Methylomagnum ishizawai: one gene and its partner. The protein of the gene in region 2 interacts with the protein of the main gene of each other region in a pairwise test. Links are inferred from orthologs where the notes say so. Each region holds a gene or a part of one and is shown on either strand. Other genes may lie near its edges. The genes, in order: minD and epsG.

The links.
Region 1: the proteins of epsG (region 2) and minD interact in binary tests that used the Bacillus subtilis proteins (3 or more experiments, as listed by UniProt). The link is inferred for Methylomagnum ishizawai from one-to-one orthologs.

Annotation. Positions count from the first base shown.
Region 1 is NZ_FXAM01000001.1:283,089-291,180, reverse strand. The notes cover bases 5,277-8,092. They hold minD (septum site-determining protein MinD), read right to left. Parts: upstream 7,183-8,092; coding sequence 6,370-7,182; downstream 5,277-6,369. Other genes in these bases: minC (septum site-determining protein MinC), read right to left, coding at 7,215-7,943; minE (cell division topological specificity factor MinE), read right to left, coding at 6,071-6,367; B9N93_RS01155 (ABC1 kinase family protein), read right to left, coding at 5,277-5,913. Outside these bases: B9N93_RS01180 (OprO/OprP family phosphate-selective porin), read left to right, coding at 1-585; B9N93_RS01175 (PstS family phosphate ABC transporter substrate-binding protein), read left to right, coding at 676-1,740; B9N93_RS01170 (transglycosylase SLT domain-containing protein), read right to left, coding at 1,798-2,622; B9N93_RS01165 (DNA-3-methyladenine glycosylase I), read right to left, coding at 2,762-3,328; B9N93_RS01160 (PHP domain-containing protein), read right to left, coding at 3,348-4,190; more of B9N93_RS01155, read right to left, coding at 4,225-5,276. UniProt on the Bacillus subtilis protein: ATPase required for the correct placement of the division site. Cell division inhibitors MinC and MinD act in concert to form an inhibitor capable of blocking formation of the polar Z ring septums.
Region 2 is NZ_FXAM01000001.1:82,130-97,769, reverse strand. What follows is about bases 4,925-7,924. They hold epsG (chain length determinant protein tyrosine kinase EpsG), read left to right. Parts: upstream 4,925-5,962; coding sequence 5,963-6,886; downstream 6,887-7,924. Other genes in these bases: B9N93_RS00440 (cellulase family glycosylhydrolase), read left to right, coding at 6,946-7,924; epsF (chain length determinant protein EpsF), read left to right, coding at 4,925-5,966. Also shown: B9N93_RS25235 (hypothetical protein), read left to right, coding at 596-901; B9N93_RS00465 (undecaprenyl-phosphate glucose phosphotransferase), read left to right, coding at 1,141-2,661; B9N93_RS00460 (EpsD family peptidyl-prolyl cis-trans isomerase), read left to right, coding at 2,758-3,708; polysaccharide export protein EpsE, read left to right, coding at 3,705-4,529; more of epsF, read left to right, coding at 4,539-4,924; more of B9N93_RS00440, read left to right, coding at 7,925-8,358; B9N93_RS24350 (hypothetical protein), read right to left, coding at 8,448-8,666; B9N93_RS00435 (hypothetical protein), read left to right, coding at 8,701-9,825; B9N93_RS00430 (glycosyltransferase family 4 protein), read left to right, coding at 10,005-11,120; B9N93_RS00425 (glycosyltransferase family 4 protein), read left to right, coding at 11,108-12,361; B9N93_RS00420 (lipopolysaccharide biosynthesis protein), read left to right, coding at 12,378-13,814; B9N93_RS00415 (glycosyltransferase family 2 protein), read left to right, coding at 13,741-14,622; B9N93_RS00410 (acyltransferase family protein), read left to right, coding at 14,641-15,640. UniProt on the Bacillus subtilis protein: May be involved in the regulation of capsular polysaccharide biosynthesis. Autophosphorylates in vitro. Phosphorylates and activates in vitro two UDP-glucose dehydrogenases, YwqF and TuaD, as well as the DNA-binding proteins Ssb and SsbB.

The DNA of each region.
Region 1 (8,092 bases), 190 kb from region 2 along the record:
ACCGACATAGACCGCACCGCCTGGATCAACACCGGCAACCTGACCAAGGGCAACAAGGACGCGCCGGGTTCCTTCAGGGCCGACGAAGTCGCGATGTTCGGTGCCGAACTCGCGGGTTCCTATGGCCCGGTGCATATGGAGGCCGAATACATGCAAGCCCAGATCGCGGGCCAGGGCTATTCCAACCAAGACCTGTTACAAGGCTTCTACGTGCAAGGCGGTTGGTTCCTGACCGGTGAAAACCGCCCCTACGACGAGAAGAAAGGCACCTGGAACCGGGTCATCCCCCACAGCAACTTCCTGTTCGGCGATGGTTGGGGCGCATGGGAGATCGCGGCCCGCTACGACACCATGGACATGAACACCAAGCACATCAACGGCGGCTCCATCAACGCTGGAACCTTGGGCGTGAACTGGTACCTCACCCCGAAAGTCCGCTTCATGACCAACTGGGTACATATCTTCGGCACCCAAACCGGATCGGCCGGGAAATGCACCACCAGCGCGACCGGGAACGATACCATCGGCTGCTTCAACGGCCTGAGCCCGGATATCTGGGAAACCGCGGTCCGCCTCGACTTCTAACCGGAACCACCCGGCGGCATCCCCGCCGGGCTTCCCCTCCGCCACGACACCCCATAAACTCAGCCCCCCTTCAATCCACCGAGGTTTCGCATGAACAACAAGCTCCTGATCGCCAGCGCCCTCGCCGCCGGCTTGGCCCTGACCCAAGGCGCGGACGCCGCCGAGGCCGGCCGCGATTACATCAGCATCGTCGGCTCCTCGACCGTCTACCCCTTCGCCACCGTGGTCGCCGAACAATTCGGCAAGGGCGGCAAGTTCAAGACCCCCAAGGTCGAAGCCACCGGCACCGGCGGCGGCATCAAGCTGTTCTGCGGCGGGGTCGGCGTGCAATATCCCGATATCGCCAACGCCTCCCGCGCCATGAAGAAGACCGAGTTCGAGACCTGCCAGAAGGCCGGCGTCAAGGACATCGTGGAAGTGAAGATCGGTTTCGACGGCATCGTCGCCGCCCAGTCCAAGAAATCCAAGGACAAGCTGGAACTGACCCGCAAGGAACTCTACCTCGCCCTCGCCAAGCGCGTGCCCGACCCCGCCAAGCCGGACGGCGACGCCCTGGTCGAGAATCCCTACAAGACCTGGAACGAGATCAACCCCAAGCTCCCGAACGTCAAGATCGAAGTCCTGGGTCCGCCCCCGACCTCCGGCACCCGCGACGCCTTCGCCGAACTGGCCCTGGAAGGCGGCTGCGCCCAGATTCCCTGGATCAAGGCCAAGAAGGAAACCGACGACGCCTGGTTCAAGAATGTCTGCATGACCGTGCGCGAGGACGGTGCCTACATCGAGGCCGGCGAGAACGACAACCTGATCGTGCAGAAACTGGAAGCCAACCCCACCGCCGTCGGCATCTTCGGCTACAGCTTCCTGGACCAGAACTCCGACAAGCTGCTGGCCGCCCCGGTCGATGGCGTCGCGCCCAGCTACGAGCATATCGCCTCCGGCAAGTACGCCATTTCCCGCCCGCTGTTCTTCTATGTGAAGAAAGCCCATGTCGGCGTGATCCCCGGCATCGAGGCCTATGTGACCGAGTTCACCAGCGAGAAGGCGTTCGGCGAGGAAGGCTATCTGGCCGACAAGGGCTTGATCCCGCTGCCCGAGGCCGAGCGCAAGCATATCGCCACCGCCGCCAAGAAAATGACCCCGATGACGATGAAATAAGCCGCGCCACTTCCGGTCCGGCATGAAAAACCCCGCCTAGGCGGGGTTTTTCGCGTTTCAGGATTTACCCAGGGGCGGCGGGATCGGATGGATGGTTTTTTGATAGGAAGCCAGGATGCGCTTCACATAGCTTTGGGTTTCCTTGTAGGGCGGCACACCCTGGTATTGCTCCACCGTGCGTTCGCCCGCGTTGTAGGCGGCCAAGGCCCATTCCACCTTGCCCGAGAAATGCCGCAGCAGCCAATGCAGATAGGCCGTGCCGCCGCGGATGTTCTGTTCCGGGTCCCAAATATCCTTGACGCCGAAGCGCTCCGCCGTGGCCGGGATCAACTGCATCAAGCCCTGGGCGTTCTTGGGCGAGAGCGCCGAAGGATTGAAGCCGGACTCGGCCTGGATCACCGCCATCACCAACTCGGGATCGATGGAATAGACCGGGGCGATGCGCTCGACCCAATCCGCCACCGCGCCACGATGGGGATTCTTGCGCTTGAGGGTGGCGGTCACCACCGGGGGCGGCGGCTCGGGCTGGCAGGCCGGGTCTTCGGCGGCCTGGACCGTGCCGTAATGAGCCACCATCCGCGCCGCGTAGGCATCGCCGGCCTTGGCGGCGCGTTTGAACCAGCCCACCGCCAATCCGGCCTGGCGTGGCAGGCCGCGCCCGTTGAAGTACATCCACCCGAGGTTGTACGCCGCCATGGAATCGCCCAACAGCGCCGCCTTGCAATAGAGCTGGTAGGCTGCGGCGTAATCCTGCCGGACGCCCCGGCCATGCTCGTAGAGCGCCGCCTGTGCCCGCAAGCCCGCCGCTTGCTGGATGAAATCCTGGGCCGCGGCATTGCCCGCGACCAGCCCGCCCAGCAATAAATATCTGAATAAAGCCACATTTCCCCCGTTCGCCAAGGTGTTCGGTGCGGGGGAATTTAGCAAACTCGGGGATAAACCGATACGCGCCCGGTCAATGCCCGAGCTTTGGCCATAGCCCGGATGCAGCGATAGCGGAATCCGGGCTACGGGATGGACTTCAACCACCGCCGAGCTCCCGCCAGCGGAAGCAATCCACCAGGTGGTCGTTGACCATCCCGACCGCCTGCATGAAGGCATAGCCAATCGTGGTGCCGACAAAACGGAAACCGCGCTGTTTCATGTCTTTGCTCATGGTGTCGGATTCGGGGGAACGGGTCGGTATCTCGGCCATGTCCTGGAAAGCGTTGTGGCGCGGCCGCCCGTCCACGAAGCGCCAGAGGTAGGCGTCGAAGCTGCCGAATTGCTCGCGGACGGCCAGATAGGCGCGGGCATTGCCGATGGCGGCTTCGATCTTGAGCCGGTTGCGGACGATGCCCGCATCGGCCAGCAAGGCGGCTGTTTTGGCCGCGTCGTAGCGGGCCATGCGCTCGGCGTCGAATTGGTCGAACGCGGCCCGGTAAGCCTCGCGCTTGCGCAGGATCGTGGCCCAGGACAGGCCGGCTTGCGCCCCTTCCAGGATGAGGAACTCGAACAGCCGCCCATCGTCGTGCAGCGGCGAACCCCATTCGAGATCGTGGTATTGCCGTTCCAGCGGCGTGCGTTCGGCCCAGGGGCATCTTGGCATAGGAAAAGTCTCGTGCTGCTTATGAATCCACCGTGGGCCAGCGGCTCCACACCGGCACCAGCCCGGCGGGCAAAGGTGGCAAGCGTCCCAGTTTGAGCCAATGATGGTCGGGGCTGTGGAAATCGGAACCCACCGAGGCCAGCAAACCGAAGCGCCGGGCCAGATCAGCGCTGGCCTGCACATCGTTGGGCGCGGCCACGCCGGAAACCACCTCGATCCCCTCCCCGCCCATCGCCTTGAATTCCGCCAGCAGCCGCCGCAGCCAGCTTCCGGTGAGCTGATAACGCCGGGGATGGGCCACCACCGCCACCCCGCCCGCCGCGCGTATCCAAGCGATGGCCTCGGCCAGATCGGCCCATTGCGTGGCGACATAACCCGGCTTGCCGTGGCCCAGATAGCGCTTGAAGGCATCGCCCGCATCCCCGGCCAAGCCCTGCCCGGCCAGATATTGGGCGAAATGGGTGCGGGTCACCATCCCCGTCCCGGCCTGGGCCGACACCGCCTCGAACACGCCGGGAATGCCATGTTTGGCCAAGCGCCACCCGATTTCCACGGCGCGTTCATCGCGGACGATCCGCAGCCGGGCCAAACCCGCCTGCAAAGCCGCATGGTCCGGGTCGATATTGAGGCCGACGATGTGCAGGGTCTTGTGCTGCCAAGTCACCGAAACCTCGACCGCCGGCACGATATGGATAGCCAAATCGGCGGCGGCGCTTTGGGCCTCGGCCACGCCCGCCGTGGAATCATGGTCGGTCAGGGCCAGCACTTCGATCCCGGCCAGGGCGGCTTGGCGGACCAATTCGGCGGGCGCGTAAGCCCCGTCGGAGGCGGTGGAATGGGCGTGTAAATCGTAGCGGGGCATGGTTCGATCCAAGTTCATCGCCTCCGGCCGGCACCTAGCGCTCATCGCCATGCGAAGTCCGCCACATCGAAGCCAACAACCACACGCCCCCGACCCCCGCCGCCGAAAATCCCAACACCCCCAGGGCGGGCAAACCGAACAGCAGCGGCCCGCCGTTGACGGTCATCACGATGGACGAGCCGATAATCAAGGACGCCGTCACCATGCCCACGGTCAAGCGGCTGGCGGCGCGGTCCATCAACCCGCCGAAATGCGCCAGTTCCGGCATATCCACATTCACCTTCACCGCCCCGGCCCGCAACAAGCGCATGACCCGGCGGATATCGGTGGGCAAGCTGCCCAGCAGCGCCAGCACACTACTGAGATTGCGCTGGGCGTGGCGCATCAGGACTTCCGGCTTGTGGCGCTCCAACATGGCCTGGCTCAGGCGCGGCGCGACCTGGCTCACGATATCGAAATCGGGGTCGATCTGGCGGCCCATGCCTTCCAGGGTAATCAGCGCCTTGAACAGCATGGTCAGGTCCGGCGGCAGGGTCAGCCGGTGTTCGCGCATCAGGGCAGTCATATCGCCCAGGATATCGCCCAGCCGCAATTGCCGCAGCGCCACGCCGTGGTATTTGTCGATGAACATGCCGACCTCGGAAATCAGCCGCTCGGTGCTGGGATTGCCCTCGTCGGTCCAGTCCAGCAGCACATCCACCATGGCCGGGGCGTCGCGCACCACGATGGCGTTGAGCAGGTCCACCACCTGGGCGCGGCGGACTTCGGCCAGGGAACCCACCATGCCGAAATCGATGAAGGCCAGCCGGTTGCCGGACAGGTAGATGAAATTCCCCGGATGCGGATCGGCATGGAAAAAACCGTCGATCAACACCATCTTCAGCACCGCGTCGGCCCCGCGCTGGGCCACGAGCTTGCGGTCCAAACCGGCGATGTGCTGGGTTTGGAGGCTGCGGCCCGGAATGCCGTCGATGTATTCCTGGACATTGACGCGCTCGCCGCAATATTCCCAGAACACCTTAGGCACGACGATCTGGGCGTCGCCCGCGAAATTATTGGCGGCGCGTTCGGTATTGCGGGCCTCGGTCAGCAAATCCAGCTCGTTGCGCAGCGAAAGCTTGAACTGACGCAGGATTTCCTGGGGATGGAAGCGGCGGGCGTCGGCGAATTCGCGCTCGATGATGACCACCAAGCGTTCCAAGAGGCGCAGATCGGCCTCGATGGTGGGACGGATGCCGGGGCGGCGGATTTTGACGATGACCTGCTGGCCGTCCGGCAACACCGCCCGATGCACCTGGGCGATGGAAGCCGTGCCCAGCGGGCTGGGATCGATGTGGGCGAACACCTGGGACAGGGCCGCGCCCAAATCTTCCTCCAACTGTGGACGCAACGCCTCGAACGGCAAGGGCGGCACCCGGTCGTGCAGCTTCTCGAATTCGGCGATCCATTCCGGTGTGAACAAATCCACCCGCGTCGAGAGGATTTGGCCGAATTTGATGAAGGTCGGTCCCATGTCCTCCATCGCCTTGCGCACCCGCTGCGGCGGGTCGAGGTGCAAGAGTTCCTCGAAGCGGGTCCAGTGCAAGGCCCGCCCGGCCCGCTCCAACACCGGCTCCATCCCCAGCCGCCGCACCACGTCGCCGAAGCCATAGCGGATCAGGATCGAGGCAAGGTCGTGCAAACGGCCCAGGTCGCGCATGGCGCTCAAGGTTTCCAAGATCATCCTAGGGTGGTCCTCGTGCTGGGTGGAACCCGCCGCCTTGGGCGGTGACGCGATCCGGGGGATTGAAGCAGGTGGGCCGGGACAAACCGACCGGGGAAGGCAGGCCGGGCGGCCATCGGCTCGCGCCCCGCCCGCGGCCCTGGGAGCGGGCCGGGGCTTAGGGGAGTTTGCCTTGCGGGCGCGGCGGAGTGCGCTTTTGTTCGGCTTCCTCGGGCAGGATGATGTTGAGTTCGAGGATTTCGCGGCTATCGTCCTGTTCCATGGTGACGGTGATGGCGTCCTGGTCCACGTTCACATATTTACGGATCACCTCGAGCAAATCCCGCTGCAAATCGGCCAGATAATCCGGCCTATTGCGCTGCGAGCGTTCATGGGCCACCAGAATCTGCAAGCGCTCCTTGGCGATGGCCGCGCTGGTGGGCTTGGAACTCCGAAAATAATCCAACAAGCCCATGGTCAGCCCCCCCCGAACAAGCGGCCAAACAAGCCTTTCTTTTCCTCTTCGACGAAACGATGGGGAACATGCTCGCCGAGATAACGGCGCACCACATCCGAATAAGCCTGCCCGGCATCGCTCTTCTCGTCGAGGATGACCGGGGTGCCGGAGTTGGAAGCGTTCAGCACCGCCTTAGATTCCGGGATCACGCCCAGGAGGTGGAGCGAGAGGATTTCCTGCACGTCCTCGACGCTGAGCATCTCGCCGAGCTTCACCCGCTGCGGCGAATAGCGGCTGAGCAGGAGATATTCCTTGATCGGTTCCTGGCCGAGTTCGGCGCGGCGCGACTTGCTGGCGAGGATGCCCAGCATCCGGTCGGAGTCGCGCACCGAGGAGACTTCCGGGTTGGTCACGACGATGGCGTCGTCGGCGAAATACATCGAGAGATAGGCGCCGCGCTCGATCCCGGCCGGCGAATCGCAGACCACATACTCGAAGGTTTCCGACAGTTCGTTCAGCACCCGCTCGACGCCGTCCTGGGTCAGCGCGTCCTTGTCGCGGGTCTGCGAGGCCGGGAGGATATAGAGGTTCTCGCAGCGCTTGTCGCGGATCAGGGCTTGGTTCAGGCTCGCTTCCTGGTTGATGACATTGACGAAGTCGTAGACCACCCGCCGCTCGCAACCCATGATGAGGTCGAGGTTCCTCAGCCCGATATCGAAGTCGATCACGGCGGTGCGATGGCCCTTGAGCGCCAAGCCCATGGATAACGCGGCGCTGGTGGTGGTTTTGCCGACCCCGCCCTTGCCCGAAGTTACAACGATAATTCTTGCCACGCCTAACTCTCCAGATTCCAAAGATTTTTTGCTTATAGCGGATCGATGACCAAGGCGTTATCCACCAAATGGATGTGGGCCGGTTTGCCCCAGAGCGCCGGGTCGATGTTTTCGCTGATTTTGTATTGTGTGCCGATGCCCACCAGTTCGGCTTGTAGGTCGGCGCAGAAAATCCGCGCCTCCGGGTTGCCCTGTACCCCGGCCAGCGCCCGGCCCTTGAGCCTGCCGTAGATGTGGATATTGCCATCGGCGATGATCTCGGCCCCGGCGCTGATCTGGGCGCGGACGATCAGGTCGCCGCCCTGGGCATAGACGCGCTGGCCCGAGCGCACCGGCTGCTCGACCAGCTTGGTGGCGGGCTGGGATTTCGGGGGTTCCGGGCTTTTGGCGGCGGGGCGCGGCGCGGCTGGGGCAGCGGTTTCCTTGCCATCGGCCAGCACCGCCAGTTGGGCGGCCTGGGCGGCGGAATGCTGGGCCGGGTTGCCACCGCGCACACCGGCCGGCATCAGGTCGAGTTTCCGCAACAGCTTGAGCAAGGCCGGGAAATCGATTTTCTCGCGGTCAGGATCGAGTTCGGCCAGATCGAGGACCACCGGGGCGTAGCGGAAAAATTCAGGGGCCCGCCGGAGCTTCTCTTCGAGCTGGACGTTGACGGCGATCAGGTCGGCGGTGAAAAGCTTGAGGATGGGCAGGGTGATGGCACCCGCCCGGATGTCCAGCGCGGCGGAGGGTTGTTGCGGATCGGAGTTTTTCGCGGCCATCCTGGGGATACGCGGGATCGGTGGGGTGGGTTCGGGTCGGTGGCGCATTCTATCATCGCGCTTACCGCCGCGTAACCGTAGGCCCGGTCCCTGCCGGTGGGGAAACCAGCGGTTAGACCGGGGCGGGTCGCAGGCGATATGCTTTGCGC
Region 2 (15,640 bases):
GGTGTATGCCACCTGGCGACAATAGGGATAGGGCACACCACGGCTACCCGGTGGGAATGCAGTATTTACCAGAGGGGGTTCTTATAAACAGCCCGATTCCCTATCTACGCCGCGTAACTAAGGAAAGCTACGTACACCCAGCTGGGCAAGATTTACGTATCCTAAACTGGCTGATATTGCTTGTGTGACGATCTGTAGGCAGACGTGAAAATGGAGAACCTAAGGATCGTAAGTCGATCCATAAGGTTCCAGGCCAATACGGAATCGTCCAAGTGATGGTGACAAGGATGGTGTTTTTTCATTCCAGCATGGAAGGTATACGGCGATGAAGGAATTATATTTTATCGCTTTGAGTGCTGCACTGTGGTCCGGCCTTTTATCCTGCACAGCGGGAGCGGCCATTAATTCGGTCACGGTCAAGGATATCAACCGCAACGTATTGCAATCCAGTGTTTCTATCAACGATTCGTTTACCATCAGCACCCCGCTGGATCATGGTAATTTCGTGGAATTCCAAGACAATATCGCAGGGGGCGGCGGTTTCACTAAGGATATTGTTTTTTTTCTGTCCGATTCGGCGTTCGGATGCGGGTTTTTGACCAGCTTTCAAACCGTGGCCGGATTGGATTTGAACCTGACGGGCAGTTCCGCCCTCAAGCCTTTCAAACCTGTCCGCCATGCTTATACCTTCGCCGGGCTTACCAGCGGTATCACCTATACGCTGGTCGCCAGCGGTAACGCCATCGACCCGCACACCGGCTTCGCGGGATCATTCCAGGTGTTGGCGGTCTCCGAACCCGAAGAATGGGCCATGATGGTGGTGGGCGTCAGCTTGATCGCCTTCCAAATCCGCCGCAAGCATAAGGCTTTGGGGCAAGGACAAGGAACCATTTCCGGTTAGCTGGATTTTGCATATCTGTGTCCGCGAAACTGTTTTGGAATCCAAGAGGTTTGTCTTGGCCGTGCATGGCCCCGAAAGCAAGTTTTGGGCGCCAAAGACCCCCCTGAAAACGGCTTTGCGCTGACATCTATCGATACTCGTTCCCAAACCCGGTTTGGGAATCCGTAATCAATATGCGTGGCCTGTATCTTGGGAAATAGGCTGCACTGCGTGGCGGATAAACAAGGATGTTGTATCAGATGAAAAAATCAGGGACGCTCTTGCGGAATACCCGCCCGCCGCGTTGGCTCAAAGGCAATCATGGCGCATATACGGAAACCCAGGCCGAACTCGAATGCCTGCCCTCGGCCCGACTGACCAAAGCCCCTTCCCATGGGGCCACCTCGCTGGATTTGCCCGGCGTGATCTTGATTAAATGGCTACTATGCCCGGTGGTGGTTAGCTTGGGCTTGGCCTTGGTCGCTCTAGGCTATGGACATGCGCTGGACCAACCCTATGTGATTCTCGGAGTCCTGGGGTTTCTGGTATCGGCCCAAGTGTTCGACGAAATCAACTTATACCGCGACCGTGCCCGGTTTCCTTACTTCGAGGCGATCAATTCTATTCTGTGGAATTGGTGCGTGGTGTTCGGGGTTTTACTTTTGGTGGGCTATGCCACTAAAACTGCGGGCATGTTTTCCCATGGAATCATTTTCACCTGGTTCGTGATGGTGCCCGTCGCATTGCTGGGTTCGCAACTTTTGGCGCGTAACGCCCTGCGCTCGGTGGCGAACCGCACCAAAGCCCGCAAAGCCGTGATTATCGCCGCCAACCCATTGGGCTTGGCGCTGCATAAGAAAGTCACCGAGGATGCTTATCTAGGTATCCGGGTCGTGGGTTTTTTCGACGACCGCCAAGCTTGGCGCTTGCCCGAAAATATGGAAGACCGGTTATTGGGCCGGGTGGCGGAAACCGCTGATTATGTCCGCAAACATGGGATCGATTTGATCTATATCGCCCTGCCCATGTCTTTACAGCCACGGGTACAGCAGTTACTAGAATCTTTGCGCGATACCACGGCTTCGGTGTTCTTCGTGCCAGATATTTTTATCTTCGATTTGATCCAGGCGCGGTTTTCACAGGTCAATGGAATGCCTGTCGTGGCGATTTGCGATACTCCTTTTTATGGCCTACGTGGACTCATTAAACGGGGTTTCGATATCGTTGGCTCCTTGGCGATTTTGCTGGTGATTTCGCCGGTTTTGCTCTTGGTCGCGCTGGGGGTGAAATTGGATTCACCAGGGCCGGTTTTATTCCGCCAGCGGCGCTATGGCTTGGACGGGGAAGAGGTCATTGTTTACAAATTCCGTTCGATGACCGTGACCGAGGATGGCGCCGCGAATTATACCCAGGTCACGCAGAATGATAACCGGGTAACGGTGTTCGGGAAGTTCATCCGTAAAACCTCACTGGACGAGTTGCCGCAGTTCATCAATGTCTTACAGGGCCGTATGAGTTTGGTGGGACCGAGGCCACACGCCATCGCGGTGAACGAGCAATACCGCAAGCAAATCCTGGGTTATATGATCCGCCATAAAGTCAAGCCGGGAATTACTGGCTGGGCGCAGGTCAATGGATTCCGCGGCGGTGACGACTTGGAACATATGCGCGGGCGCATCGAATGCGATTTGGAATATCTCAGGAATTGGTCTTTGGGCCTGGATTGCTGGATTATCCTAAAGACTGTGAAGGTCTTGTTCGGGGATAAACATGCTTATTAAAGCGGAATTTCCAGGGGTCCAAAGTTTGCCATGGAAGGCTTTTGATGTTTGGGTCAAAGCAGGCTTTGGATTCAGACTGGGATTTATGTCACTTGGATGGTAAGGATTCGACGGAGCGAGACCAAAGGAATGACTAAGGTATTGATCAGGATCATCCTGGTATTTATCAGTCTTGCGCTCGCGGGTTGCGGTGGCTCTGAGGCCAAGCATTCTTCCCAGGTTGTGGCACGGGTGAACCATGCGGAAATCACCGTCCATCAGTTGAATAGCTTCCTGGCACATACTAGGGTCAAAACCGGGGAAACTCCACGGGAGGCTAGCCGCGATGCCTTGGAGACCTTGATCGAACAGGAGTTATTAGTCCAACAAGCGATGCGGGAGGATTTAGAGCGCGATCCTAAAATTATGCTTGCTATCGAGGACGCCAAGCGCCGGATATTGGCCTTGGCTTATCTGGAGCGCAAGGTTTTGCCCAAAGTTCCGCCCACGCCCGAAGACACCGCGGCTTTCTATCGCGAGCATTCCGAACTTTTTTCCCAACGCAAGCTATACCGCTTGCAGGCGTTCTCCATACCCGCCGACCGATTCGACCCAGGACTCCAAAAACTATTGGATCTGATACAAACCCCGCAGGCAACCGCCAATATTTTGCAAGCGCAAATGATCGACTACCAAACCGAATGGCTGCAATGGAGCGCGGAACAGGCACCCTTGGAACTATTGCCACGATTGGTCGGTATGAAACCAGGCGATATTGCTTCCATACAGCGGGGTAAAACCGTATTGCTCCTGCAATTGGAAGCGGCTCTATTAGCGCCGGTGGACGAAGAGAAAGCCAAGCCCGCCATCGAGGCTTATTTGTCCAGCGTCCGCAATGTGGAAGTCAGCCGTATACATTTGAACCGTCTATGGCAGGTGGCGGAAATTCATTATCAAGGCGAGTTCGCCGGGTATGAGCCCGAGACAATGCAACGGTCCAACGCTGGGCAAAATGAATTGACCTCGTCCGATGGGCGGCATCTACAAAAGGGGATCGATGGCTTATGAACAAAGAGATATCTATCGTTTCCACGCTCGGCATGGGAACGATCTTGCGGTGGTGGGTGGTTTTCTGGCTATTGCTTGGGGGTTATGGAGTGGCCGGGGCCGAGGATTATTTATTGGGGCCGGGTGATTTCGTGAAAATCACGGTATTCGATTATCCAGACCTCGCGGTCGAAACCCGCGTCAGCGCGTCGGGCGGGATTACCTTCCCTTTGGTGGGAGAGGTATTGGTTGGCGGTAAAAGCCCCAGGCAGGCGGAAACCCTCCTGGCCCAGAAACTCACCGAACAGGGTTTTATCAAGCAACCCCATGTGAATCTGGTGGTGACCGAATTCGCCAGCCAGCAGGTTTCGGTGATGGGTTCGGTGAGCAAGCCCGGCCAGTATGCCTTGGAGCGGGCCAGTACCTTGTCGCAGGTCTTGGCGGCGGCGGGCGGGGTGTCCAGCGAGGGCGGCGAGGTGGCGGTCTTGGTGCGGACCGCCGGGGGCGGCAATCAGCATCGGGAAATCGATCTGCGTGCCTTGTTCGCGGGCGATGTCTCCAAGGATATTGGGATGACGGGCGGCGATCTGGTGTACGTGCCCAAGGCCCAGACCTTTTATATCTATGGCGAAGTGCAGCATCCGGGCGTGTTCCGTTTGGAGCGCGATATCAATATCGCCCAGGCCATTTCCATCGGCGGCGGGCTGACGGCGCGGGGCACCGACGACGGCGTCGAGGTGAAGCGCCGCGGTGGCCAGGGCGAATTATTGACGGAGACGGCCGAACTCGGGGATTTGGTGCGCCCCGACGATGTGATCTATGTGCGCGAAAGCTGGTTCTAGGAGCCGTCCATGACCTATACCCAAATGTTTTTGATCCTGGCGGCGCGGTGGCGGGCGGTGCTGGCGGTGTTTCTGGGCGTGGTGGGGTTGGTCGCCGGCCTCAGTTGGGCGCTGCCCAAGACCTATACCGCCCGGGCCTCGGTGTTGGTCGATTTCAAGGGCGTGGACCCCATCACCGGGATGATCCTGCCGGGGCAGTTGCTGACCGGCTATCTGGCGACCCAGGTCGATATCATCACCAGCCACGCCGTGGCGCTGCGGGTGGTCGATAGCCTCAAACTGACCGAGGTTCCCGAACTGGTCGAGAAATTCGACCAGGAAACCGAGGGCCGGGGCAGCGTGCGCGATTGGGTGGCGGACCGCTTGGTGAAGTACCTGGACGCGAGGCCGGGCCGCGATAGCAGCGTCATCGCCATCGAGTTTTCCAGCACCGACCCGGACTTCGCCGCCGGGGTCGCCAATGCCTTCGCCCGCGCCTATATCCAGACCAACCTGGATTTGCGGGTCGATCCGGCCCGCACCCAGGCCTCGTGGTTCGAGGACCAGATCAAGAATCTGCGCGGCCAGGTGGAAGCGGCCCGGCAACGGCTGTCGGAATACCAGCGCCGCACCGGCATCGTGGCTTCCGACGAAAAGCTCGACGTGGAAAACGCCCGGCTGGCCGAACTCTCCAGCCAATGGGTGATCGCCCAGACCCAGACCTACGATATCCAGACCCGCCAGCGCCAAGTCGCCGAGGCCGAGGCCAAGGGCCGCTTGGAAGAATTGCCCGATATCCAGGGCAACGCCTTGATCCAGAACCTCAAGCACGCCCTGGCCCAATCCGAGGCCAAACTGGCCGAGACCGCCGATCAACTCGGCCCCAAGCATCCGGTCCACCAAAGCGCCCGCGCCGAGCGCGACAGCCTCAAGCGCAAGATCGCCGCCGAAATCCAGAATGTGAAAGGTTCCCTAGCCCACGCGGCGGCCCAGGCCCAGCAGCGCGAAACCCAGATCGAACACGCCCTGGACCGCCAGAAAAACCGCGTCCTCGAACTGAAGGAAGGACGCGACCGCGCCATGGTGCTGACCCACGAAGTCGAGAACGCCGAACGTGCCTACGACAGCGCCCGCCAGCGCACCGAGCAAATCCGCCTGGAAAGCCAGCGCAGCCAGACCGAGATCGCCGTGCTGAATTCCGCCGTGCCGCCGTTGTGGCCATCCAAGCCGCGCCTGGCGCTGAACCTCGCCATCGGCGTGGTCATGGGCGTCCTGTTCGGCGTGGCCTGCGCCCTGTTGCGTGAGGTCTTCGACCGCCGGGTGCGGGCGGAAGACGATATCGGGCGGGGTTTGGGCGTGCCGGTCCTGGTCAGCATCGCCCCAGGGCGGACGCGGCGTCCCGCGTTGGGCTTCCTCCAAAAACCGGCTTTGCCCCCACGAGGAGGCCCATATCCATGAAGGAATTACACAAGGAATCGCACGCGGAACCCGTCCGCGTCGAGCGCTTGGAGCGCCGGGCCGGCTTCCCGCAAGCGCTGGCCAGCAAGCCCATCGGCAAACTGTTGGCCGAAACCGGCAAGATCGGTTTCCTGGATATCGACGCCATCGAGCGCCGCCAGCAGGAGCGGGGTTTGCGCTTCGGCGAGGCCGCCGTGAGCCTGGGTCTGGTCGAGAACGCCGATGTGGAAATCGCCCTGGCCCGGCAGTTTGATTATGCCTATTTCGTGCCCGGCCAGCCCGAGGCCCAGGCGTTCAGCCCCGAACTGACCCTGGCCCATGCGCCGTTCGGCGACCGCGCCGAGGTGTTCCGGCGTTTGCGCAGCCAATTGAATTTGCGGCTGTTCGGCTTGGAAGATGCCACTGCCTTGGCGGTGGCCGGCCTGGACCGGGGCGATGGTTGCAGCTATGTCGCCGCCAATCTCGCCGTGGCTTTCGCCCAATTGGGCGTGCGGACCTTGTTGATGGACGCCAATCTGCGCGAGCCGCGGCAGCACCGCATTTTCGGGCTGGCCCAGCGTCAAGGCTTGGCGGATGTTTTGGCCGGACGCCGCGGCACCGAAGTCATCGCCGAGATCGGGGCTTTCGGTGGCCTTTCCGTCCTGCCCGCCGGGACCGTGCCGCCCAATCCGCAGGAATTGCTGGACCGGCCCGCCTTCGCGGCCTTGTTGCGCGAGTGCGGGCGGATTTACGCGGTGGTGATCGTGGATACCCCCGCCGCCAACCGCTATGCCGATACCCAGATCATCGCGGCCAATACCAAGAATGTATTGCTGGTGGTCAGGAAAAACCAAACCCGGATGAAGGATTTGGAGGCGGTGAAAACCCATCTCATCGATGCCAGGGTGGAATGGGTCGCGGCGGTGTTCAACGATATCTGAAACCCGGAACCTACTGGCCGGGAGTGGAGTATGGGCGGATAATTTTTGGAGGCCATCCCATGTCCAAGCAGGGAAAGCGATTGTTATGGATAGTGCTAGGCTTCGTGTTATGGATGGGCTTGGAAAGCGCGATGGCGGCGGATTGGGGCGCGGTATTGCCTCCGCCCGGCGGCGATTTCCAGCCCGCTGCCACGCCTTTCCGCGAGACTTTATGCCTGGGCGTGAAGTTCAGCCAAGGCGAACCGCTTGCCAGCTTATCGAATCTCTCCGAGTTGGGCGTGCGCTGGGTACGGGATAATGTCGGCTGGTCCATTATGGAGCCCACCGCTGGACAGTTTTTAAGCCACTTCCCCAACGACTTCCAGCAACGCCTGGACTATTATAAGGCACATGGCATCGGCGTGGTTTTCATGCTCGCTTATGGCAATCAGAAAGCCTATCCCAATACCCCAGAAAATCCTACCCACTCGGTGAATGCATCGGGTTTCTCCCGTTATGCCGCCCAGGTGGCGGGCTTGATGAAAGCCTCCGGGGTACCTTTCGTCCTGGAAATATGGAACGAACCCCATAACGACGCGATACTGCAAAAATTCGGGGGTCATTGGCAGGGTAAAGCGCCTTCGCCTTGGGTGGATCAATATATCAAGATCACCCAGGAATCGGTGCGCGCGGTCAAGGCTATCGACCCTGCCATCAAGCTGTTGACCGATGACGATATGTGGATCGTGCATTATTGGTTTCTCGAAGCCGGTCTGCCCAAGGAAATCGCCGGTTTTGCGGTCCATCCTTATAATGCGCCCGCTAATCCAGAATATACCGCCGTCGCCTATGATACCGATTGGACCCGGCCTTTCAACGTGGTTGATCAGGACCGCTCGTTCCGGTCGGCGGTGCGCCGTTTACGCGATCAAGGCAAGGCCAAACTGGGTTATACCCCGGAAATATGGATTACCGAATGGGGCTGGCCATTAGAAGGGGCGAAAGGCAGTATTCCAGAATCCACCTTGGTGGCTTATCTGCCCAGGACTTATATTCTAGCGGCGGCGGCGGGTATCAAGGCGACCTGCTGGTTTTCTTCCTATGATGCGGTCGATGGTCTCATGGGGTTGACCCGCAATAATGGGCAGCACCGGCAAACCTATTTCGCTTATCAAACCATGGCCCGGCAATTGGGCGATATGATTTTGCTGAGCCAACTCGCCGGTGCCGACCATCCCGCCAGCGGGATACAGGGATTCGTATTCACCGGGGCGCGGGGTCGGAAACTGGTGGTTTGGAGCGTGGAAGGCGCGGCGCCTTATCTCAGTGTTCCCGCGAATGAGAAGACCATCGAGGCGGTCGATGTCTTGGGTAAACCCGTGGCTCTCGATACCAGCGTGCAGGGCAGGCGTAGGATTAAGCTGGGGGCCGCCCCGGTTTATATTTCCGGCACCTGGTTGGATGCGCCTTTGGATATTGGCGTGAATTATTAAGCTGATAGGGTGTGGCGACTCATGGAAATCACGGTTTTCGCAATCCCCGTGATTCTCGCGGGACTGCTCGCATCGGGCGAGGGAATTCTCTATGCGCTGATGATTTGCCTTTTATTCGGCGGAACCGCGACCCTGTCGTTTTCCATGCTCGGAGATGCGCCCATCCTGCCCGCTGTTTTACTCATGCCGTTTTTGATATGGAAAGCGATAGCCAACCGTGGAATATCCTTATCGCCCAGGCTGATAACGTATCCAGAACCTGGGTTTTGGTTATTATTGCTGGTGTTATGGGAAGTGCTGAGCGCCATAGGGTTGCCCCGCTTGTTCTCTGGTGAAACTTATGTGTTTAGCACCAATCGCGGTGTGATCGGCGGCGTGGCCTTGATGCCACTCAAACCGCTTTCGACCAACCTCACCCAATCCATCTATGCCTTGCTCGGTTTGGCGTGTTTCCTCTCGGTGCGTAGCTTGCTGGATTCCGAGCGGCGCATGGCGGGGATGCGCGATGCGGTGTTATTGCTCGCGATGCTGAATATCTGGGCCGGGGTATTGCAGTTGGCGGAGAATAACCTGGGTTTTCCCAGTGTATTGAACCTATTCCGCAATGCGAGCTATGCCACGTTCACTGGCGGCGAGGTCGGAGGTTTATTGCGTATTTATGGTACGTTCCCGGAAACCTCGGCATTTTCATCGTTTACCCTGGCTTTGTTCGCGTTCACGGCCAGCCTGTGCCGGGATGGGGTGCGCGGGGTTTATAGCGGTATCGTGGCTTTGGCGTCCTTGGGCTTGTTATTGATGACGACTTCTTCGACCGCTTATGCGGGCTTACTGATTTATGGAACCCTCGCCACGGCGGTGGCCTTGGCCCAGGCCTATTGGCATAGGCAGGCTTTGTATTTGGGACCGACCACGCTGATGGTGGGGGTGGTGGTTTTGGCTGGGTGTTTCCTGGCGTTGAGCCAGCCGCGAATCTTCAGCCGTATCTTTGAATTCTTCGATTTGACCCTGGTGAATAAACTGGATAGTGCCTCGGGCCGGGAAAGAAGTTTATGGAACCAGCAAGCTTGGGTTAATTTTATCGATACCTATGGGCTAGGGATAGGCTTTGGCAGTGCGCGGGCCTCTAGTTTTCCCATGGCGTTGTTATCGAATATCGGAGTGATTGGCGTCGGGTTGTTTACGCTGTTTTGCTCGCGGTTATTCGCCGTGCCGGTCTTCGTGGAGTCCGCCACGGTCGCGGCGGTGGCCAGGGCGGCGCGGCATGGTCTGATGGCGGTGCTGGTGGCGGGGGCGATTTCCGGGACCATGGCCGATCCTGGGATGGTTTTCTATACCCTATCCGCCGTGGCGGCGGCGGGTGGGGTCTGCCGAAAACCGCAATGGGAATCCGCCCGGGACGGGGCTGGTTTCAAGCCACGCCAATATCCCGATAGCCATTCCTGGCGTGGGCATCCAGGCAAGGTTTGAACCATACGCAGTTTCTCATATAGCCGACCCCAGCAGGAGCGCTGGATAATACCTACACTATTAGTCGGATAATAGCGTCAGGGCCGTTTTGGCTTATTCGTCTGACACGACAGGGATGTGATCGATATGCGGGATCAGGGATATTATCCGGTCCGGGCGCTGGCCCTTGGGGTTTGATTATGAGTCAGCACGGGATCGCTTATCTATCGCCCCGGCAAACGGTGTTTATCAATGGCCGTTTCCTGGGGCAGCGGGTGACGGGAATACAACGGTATGCCCGCGAAGTATTGGCGGAGTTGGATTCCCTATTGGCCCATGGCGAAGGCGATGGCCTGAGTTGTCGGCTGCTCGCGCCCAAAGGGGTCGATTTACCCGAGTTGCGGGCGATTCCCGCCGAACAATTCGGGTATTTCCGGGGCCATTTGTGGGAGCAATTCGATTTGCCTTGGCGGGTCGGGCGCGGTTTTTTGTTCAGCTTCGGCGCGACCGGGCCGGTGTTGAAGCGGCGGCAGTCCATCACCGTCCACGATACTTCGGTGCGGCGGATTCCCGAATCCTTCGGCTGGCGTTTCCGGCTCTGGCACGAGGTTTTGCTGCGCTCCATCACCCGGCGCTCGCCGCTCACCATCACCGTGTCCCGCTTCAGCGCGGAGGAAATCGCCCAGTGCTTCGGCGTGGCGGAGGACCGGCTCAGGATCGCCACCGAGGGCTGGCAGCATTTGAGCCGCATCGAGGCGGACGACGCCGTCCTCGACCATTACGGGCTGGGGACCGATCCCTACGCGCTGGCGGTCAGCAGCCCGACGCCCAACAAGAATTTCGCCACCATCGCCGAGGCCATCCGGCTCCTGGGCGACGCCGCCCCGCCTTGCGTCGCCGCCGGGATGGCCGACCCTGGCGTGTTCCGTAGCGCCGCGGCCCATCCCGAGGCGATCAAACGGGTGGGTTATGTCTCCGACGCGGCCTTGAAGGCGCTGTACCGTAAGGCGGGCTGTTTCATCTTCCCTTCGTTCTACGAGGGTTTCGGGATTCCGCCGCTGGAAGCCATGGCCTGCGGCTGTCCGGTGCTGGCCTCGACCGCCCCGGCGGTGCGCGAGGTCTGCGGCGAGGCCGCGTTGTATTTCGATCCCAAGCGTCCCGATCAACTGGCCGGGCAAATCCGGGCGGTGTTCGCCGACGCCGGGCTGCGCCAGCGCTTGTCCATGGCCGGTTTGGCGCGGGCCAAGCGCTATTCCTGGAAGGAAAGCGCCCGGCTGAATCTGGCATTCATGCAGGAGGCTTTGTGCAAAACTTGAGCGGCAGCCCACGGCGCTTGCAATTGCAAGCCCCATCCCCCGACAGCCCGTCGCTACCACATGCCGCCACCGGGCCGTTGCGGGTCGCCGTGGTCCATGAATGGCTGGTGAGCCGGGCGGGTTCGGAAAAAGTGCTGGAGCAAATCCTCAAGGTCTATCCGCAGGCCGATTTGTTCGCCCTGGTGGATTTCCTGGACGAGGGCGAGCGGGCGTTCCTGGAGGGGCGCCAGGCCCGGACCAGCTTCATCCAGCGCCTGCCCAGGGCGCGGACCTGTTACCGTCATTATCTGCCCTTGATGCCGCTGGCGGTCGAGCAATTCGATGTGTCGGATTACGACCTGGTGATTTCCTCCAGCCACGCGGTGGCCAAGGGGGTGATTACCGGGCCGGACCAAATCCATATCAGCTATGTGCATACACCGATCCGTTACGCCTGGGATTTGCAGCACCAATACCTGCGCGAATCCCGGTTGGAAACCGGCTGGAAATCCTGGGCCGCGCGGGCTTGCCTGCATTATCTGCGGCTCTGGGATACCCGTACCGCCCATGGGGTGGATGGTTTTATCGCCAATTCGGCCTATGTCGCCCGACGGATACGGAAAGTCTATGGCCGCACGGCCAGCGTGGTGTATCCGCCGGTGGATACCGGGACTTTCCAGCTACGCCGGGATAAGGAGAATTTCTATCTCGCCGCCGGGCGCTACGTGGCCTACAAACGCATGCCCTTGATCGCCGAAGCCTTCGCCGCCATGCCCGATAAGCGCCTGGTCATGATCGGCGAGGGCGCGGAATTGGACCGGGTGCGGTTCCTGGCGCGGCGGGCCGCCAATATCGAGGTGCTGGGTTATCAGCCCGGCGCGGTGCTGGCCGACACCATGGCGCGGGCCAAGGCGCTGGTGTTCGCGGCGGAAGAGGATTTCGGCATCACCCCGGTCGAGGCCCAGGCTTGCGGCACGCCGGTGATCGCCTACGGCGCGGGCGGCGTGCTGGAAAGCGTGGTGGCCGATCCCGACCCCGAGCGGGGCACCGGCTGGTTTTTCCCGCGGCAGACGGCGGCGTCCCTATGCCAAGCCGTGCGCGAGTTCGAGTCCATGGGCGGCTTCAGGCCGGAAGTCTGCCGCGCCAATGCCGAGCGCTTTTCCCAGGAGAACTTCAGGCAAGCCTTGGCCGATGCCGTGGGGCAGGTCTTGGCGCGGCAGTCCGACCATCCCCTGCTGGCGCGGTTGGGATTATGCCCCTGAGTTTCCAGGCGCCGTCATGAAGCGCGGCCAGCGGTCTTCCGCCAGGAATCGGCGCGGGAAGAAGCGCCGCCGCGCCGCCCGGTTGGAGCCGGCCAGCCCACCGCTCGCGGCGCGGCAGGAAAAACCCCTATCGACCCGGCATTCCTTGGGGTTTGTCTATATCGCCCATGTGTTCCGCTATATCTATGGGCTGATTCTGATTCCCTATTATGGCCGGGTTTTGGGGCCGGAGGAATATGGCAAGGTTTTGGCGGCTTCGGCCTTATTCCAGGTGATATGGCTGTGTGTCGAATATGGTTGCTCGGTCGCGGGGGTGCGCGATCTGGCCGGAACCACCGACCGTTCCGGTATCGCGGCCCAGGTCGGACGGCAAACCATGGCCCGCGTCATCATGATTCCCCTGGCTATCGCCATCGGCGTGGGCGGGGCTTGGCTGTCCCCGGTATTGCGGACCGAGCCGGAATTGATGGCCTACGCCATCGCCATCGGCATCAATTCTGGATTCAATCTGGGATGGTATTTCCAGGGCACTTTGCAATTCCGCACCCAAGCCTTGTTGGAAGTGTTCGGATTCGCGCTCAGCCTGGGGTTTATCTTGCTGATGGTGCGGGACCGGGAAGAGGGCGCGCGGGTTTTGGAGGCGCTGTTATTATCCGGCTTAATAATCAATGGTGTCGCCTATGCCTTGGTCACCCGCCAAATCAATTTGAAGTATCTCAGCTTAGCAGGTGCCTGCCGACTGATATGGGATTCCACGGCTTTATTCGCTTCCCGTGGTTTAAGAGTCATGATGGCGAATGCTTCCACTTATCTCTTGAGTTTATTCGCGTCCGCTGCCCAGGTTGGTTATTACGGGCCCGCCGAGCGCTTTTCCAGTGTTGGCTTGAGTTTCATGCAGCCGGTAGGCCAGGTATTGATAGGTACGGTGACACGGCATCTCAGCTCCAGCGAAAATGAATGGGAGGCTTATCGCTTGATGCGCAATGGAATACTGTTCATGCTTGGATTCGGAGGTTTGGCCTTGCTCGCTGCCGTCGGGTTATCGGCTTGGATTATACCGTTGATCCTGGGGCCGGGTTTCGAGCAAACTATCCTGATTATGCAGATATTCGGGTTTATGTTCCCCTTCGCCGCGTTCAACCAAGCGGTTTCCAGCTACGTCCTGATACCTTTGCGTAAAGATGCCTACATCATCAAGGCCACCGCGGTATGCGCGGTATCGAGCATCGCCACGGTATTGGCGAGCGCCTTATTCGGCGAAGTGGGCGGCTCCACGATGGCGGGGGCGCGGGTGGTCGCCGAGGTAGTGACTACCTGTTTCCTGGCGATGGTTTTGATGAAGTTGGACTTGGGTCGGAAGATATTCATGGAGAACCCGGATGAAATTAGTCGTGGGCATAGCGACTGCGGGTCGCCGCGAGCAACTGACACAAACCCTATTTCAACTCGCTAAGCAAACCCGGCTACCGGATGCCCTGGTGATTTGTCCAGCGGAGGTCTCGGATTACGATCCAGCCGTGGCCGGCATCCTGCCGTTCCCGGTGCTAAGCGTGGCCGCGCCACGGGGTTCGTCGTCCCAGCGCAATGCGATTATTGCCGCCTGCGCTGATGCCGATATTATGGTGTTTTTCGACGATGACTATTATCCCAACCCCGATTACCTTGCCGAGGCTGAAAAGCTATTGCAGTTACAGAATATTGTGGTGGCACGGGGATATTTATTGGCGGACGGCATCGGTGGGCCAGGTATCGAGCAGGAACAGGCTTTGCGTCTGATCGCGGATAGGAAGCCATTGCCACCCTGGGATTCCGCAATTAAGACAACTTATGGAGGTTATGGCTGCAATATGGTTATCAAGATGGCCACGGTGCGGCAGCATGGGATAAGGTTCGACGAGAATTTGCCTTTATACGGTTGGCAGGAAGATATAGATTTCAGCCGCGCTTTGGCCGCTTATGGGCGTGTCGTGATTTGTCTGCGGATGACCGGGGTTCATCTTGGCACCAAGCGGGGCCGCACTTCCGGCCTGAGATTCGGGTATTCCCAGATCGCCAACCCGGTTTACCTATGCAAAAAAGGCACGATGTCACCGGGATACGCGGGTTGGATGGTGCTAAAAAACCTATTGGCGAATATCCTTAAATCCTTGTGGCCGGAACCTTGGGTGGATCGGCGTGGTAGGTTGAAAGGGAATATCAGGGCTTTGGGCGATTTGGCACGGGGTCGGATGGACCCACGCCGAATCTTATGCATGGAATAGCGGGCGGAGAAATAGCGTATGGAAACCAGCGGAAAGGCATGGCTAGCGCGGACCAGGGTACTCGAAATCGATGGTTTGCGGGCTATCGCCATGACCATGGTGATCGCCCAGCATTGCGGATTATTACCGTTTGGCTGGATGGGGGTTTGGCTGTTTTATGCGATTTCTGGTTATGTCATCACCCGTGGCTTCGTCGCCGAAGAAAAAATCGAACAGGATATCCGTAGGCGCTATGCCCATTTTATGCTGCGGCGTTTCTTTCGGATCGTGCCGATATATTTTATTTATATCATCATTAATATAGTCTTATTATCGGCTTTAAGCCAGTCCGAGCCGCTCCAAGATTTGCCTTATCTCGCCAGCTTCACCTTCAATTGGCAGATGATATTCGGTTACGTGCCGGGCAGTGGAGCAGGTACTTGGAGCGCTTTCGGACATCTTTGGACGCTGAGCGTCGAAGAACAATTTTATTTGCTATTTCCCATTATTGCCCTGGTCGTGCCGGTTCATTCTCGTTTGCCAATTACGGTTTTTTTTATTATATCTGGTCCTATTATTCGTTATTTTTATTCCTCGGTAATAACCCCTATTAATCCTGATTCAGGTTGGGCCGCGTTCGCCGTGTACGCTTCATCCATTTGTCACTTCGATGCTTTTTTGCTGGGTTCGCTGATCGCCAGGGTAGAGCCGAAGTTGCACGGCAATCATCGTTTGTCTGATGCGGCTTGGGTGGTCGCTATGATATGCGGTTTGGTTTACGTGGCCGCTTATCTCAATATTAATCGTGAGGCAGGGGCTACAGGTATTAGCGCCTTCCGTAACATCATTTCCGGGATTATCTTCGGCCAACATCGCGAAGTCTTGCTGTATTTGATCGTCAACTTATTCATGGGGGCGGTGCTGATTCATGCGGTTTTGCGGCGTCCCTTATCTGGTTTATTATCGTCGCGTTTACTGGTTTGGGTGGGGAGTATTTCCTATGGTGGTTATTTGTTCCATGCTTTGTTGCTATGGATGA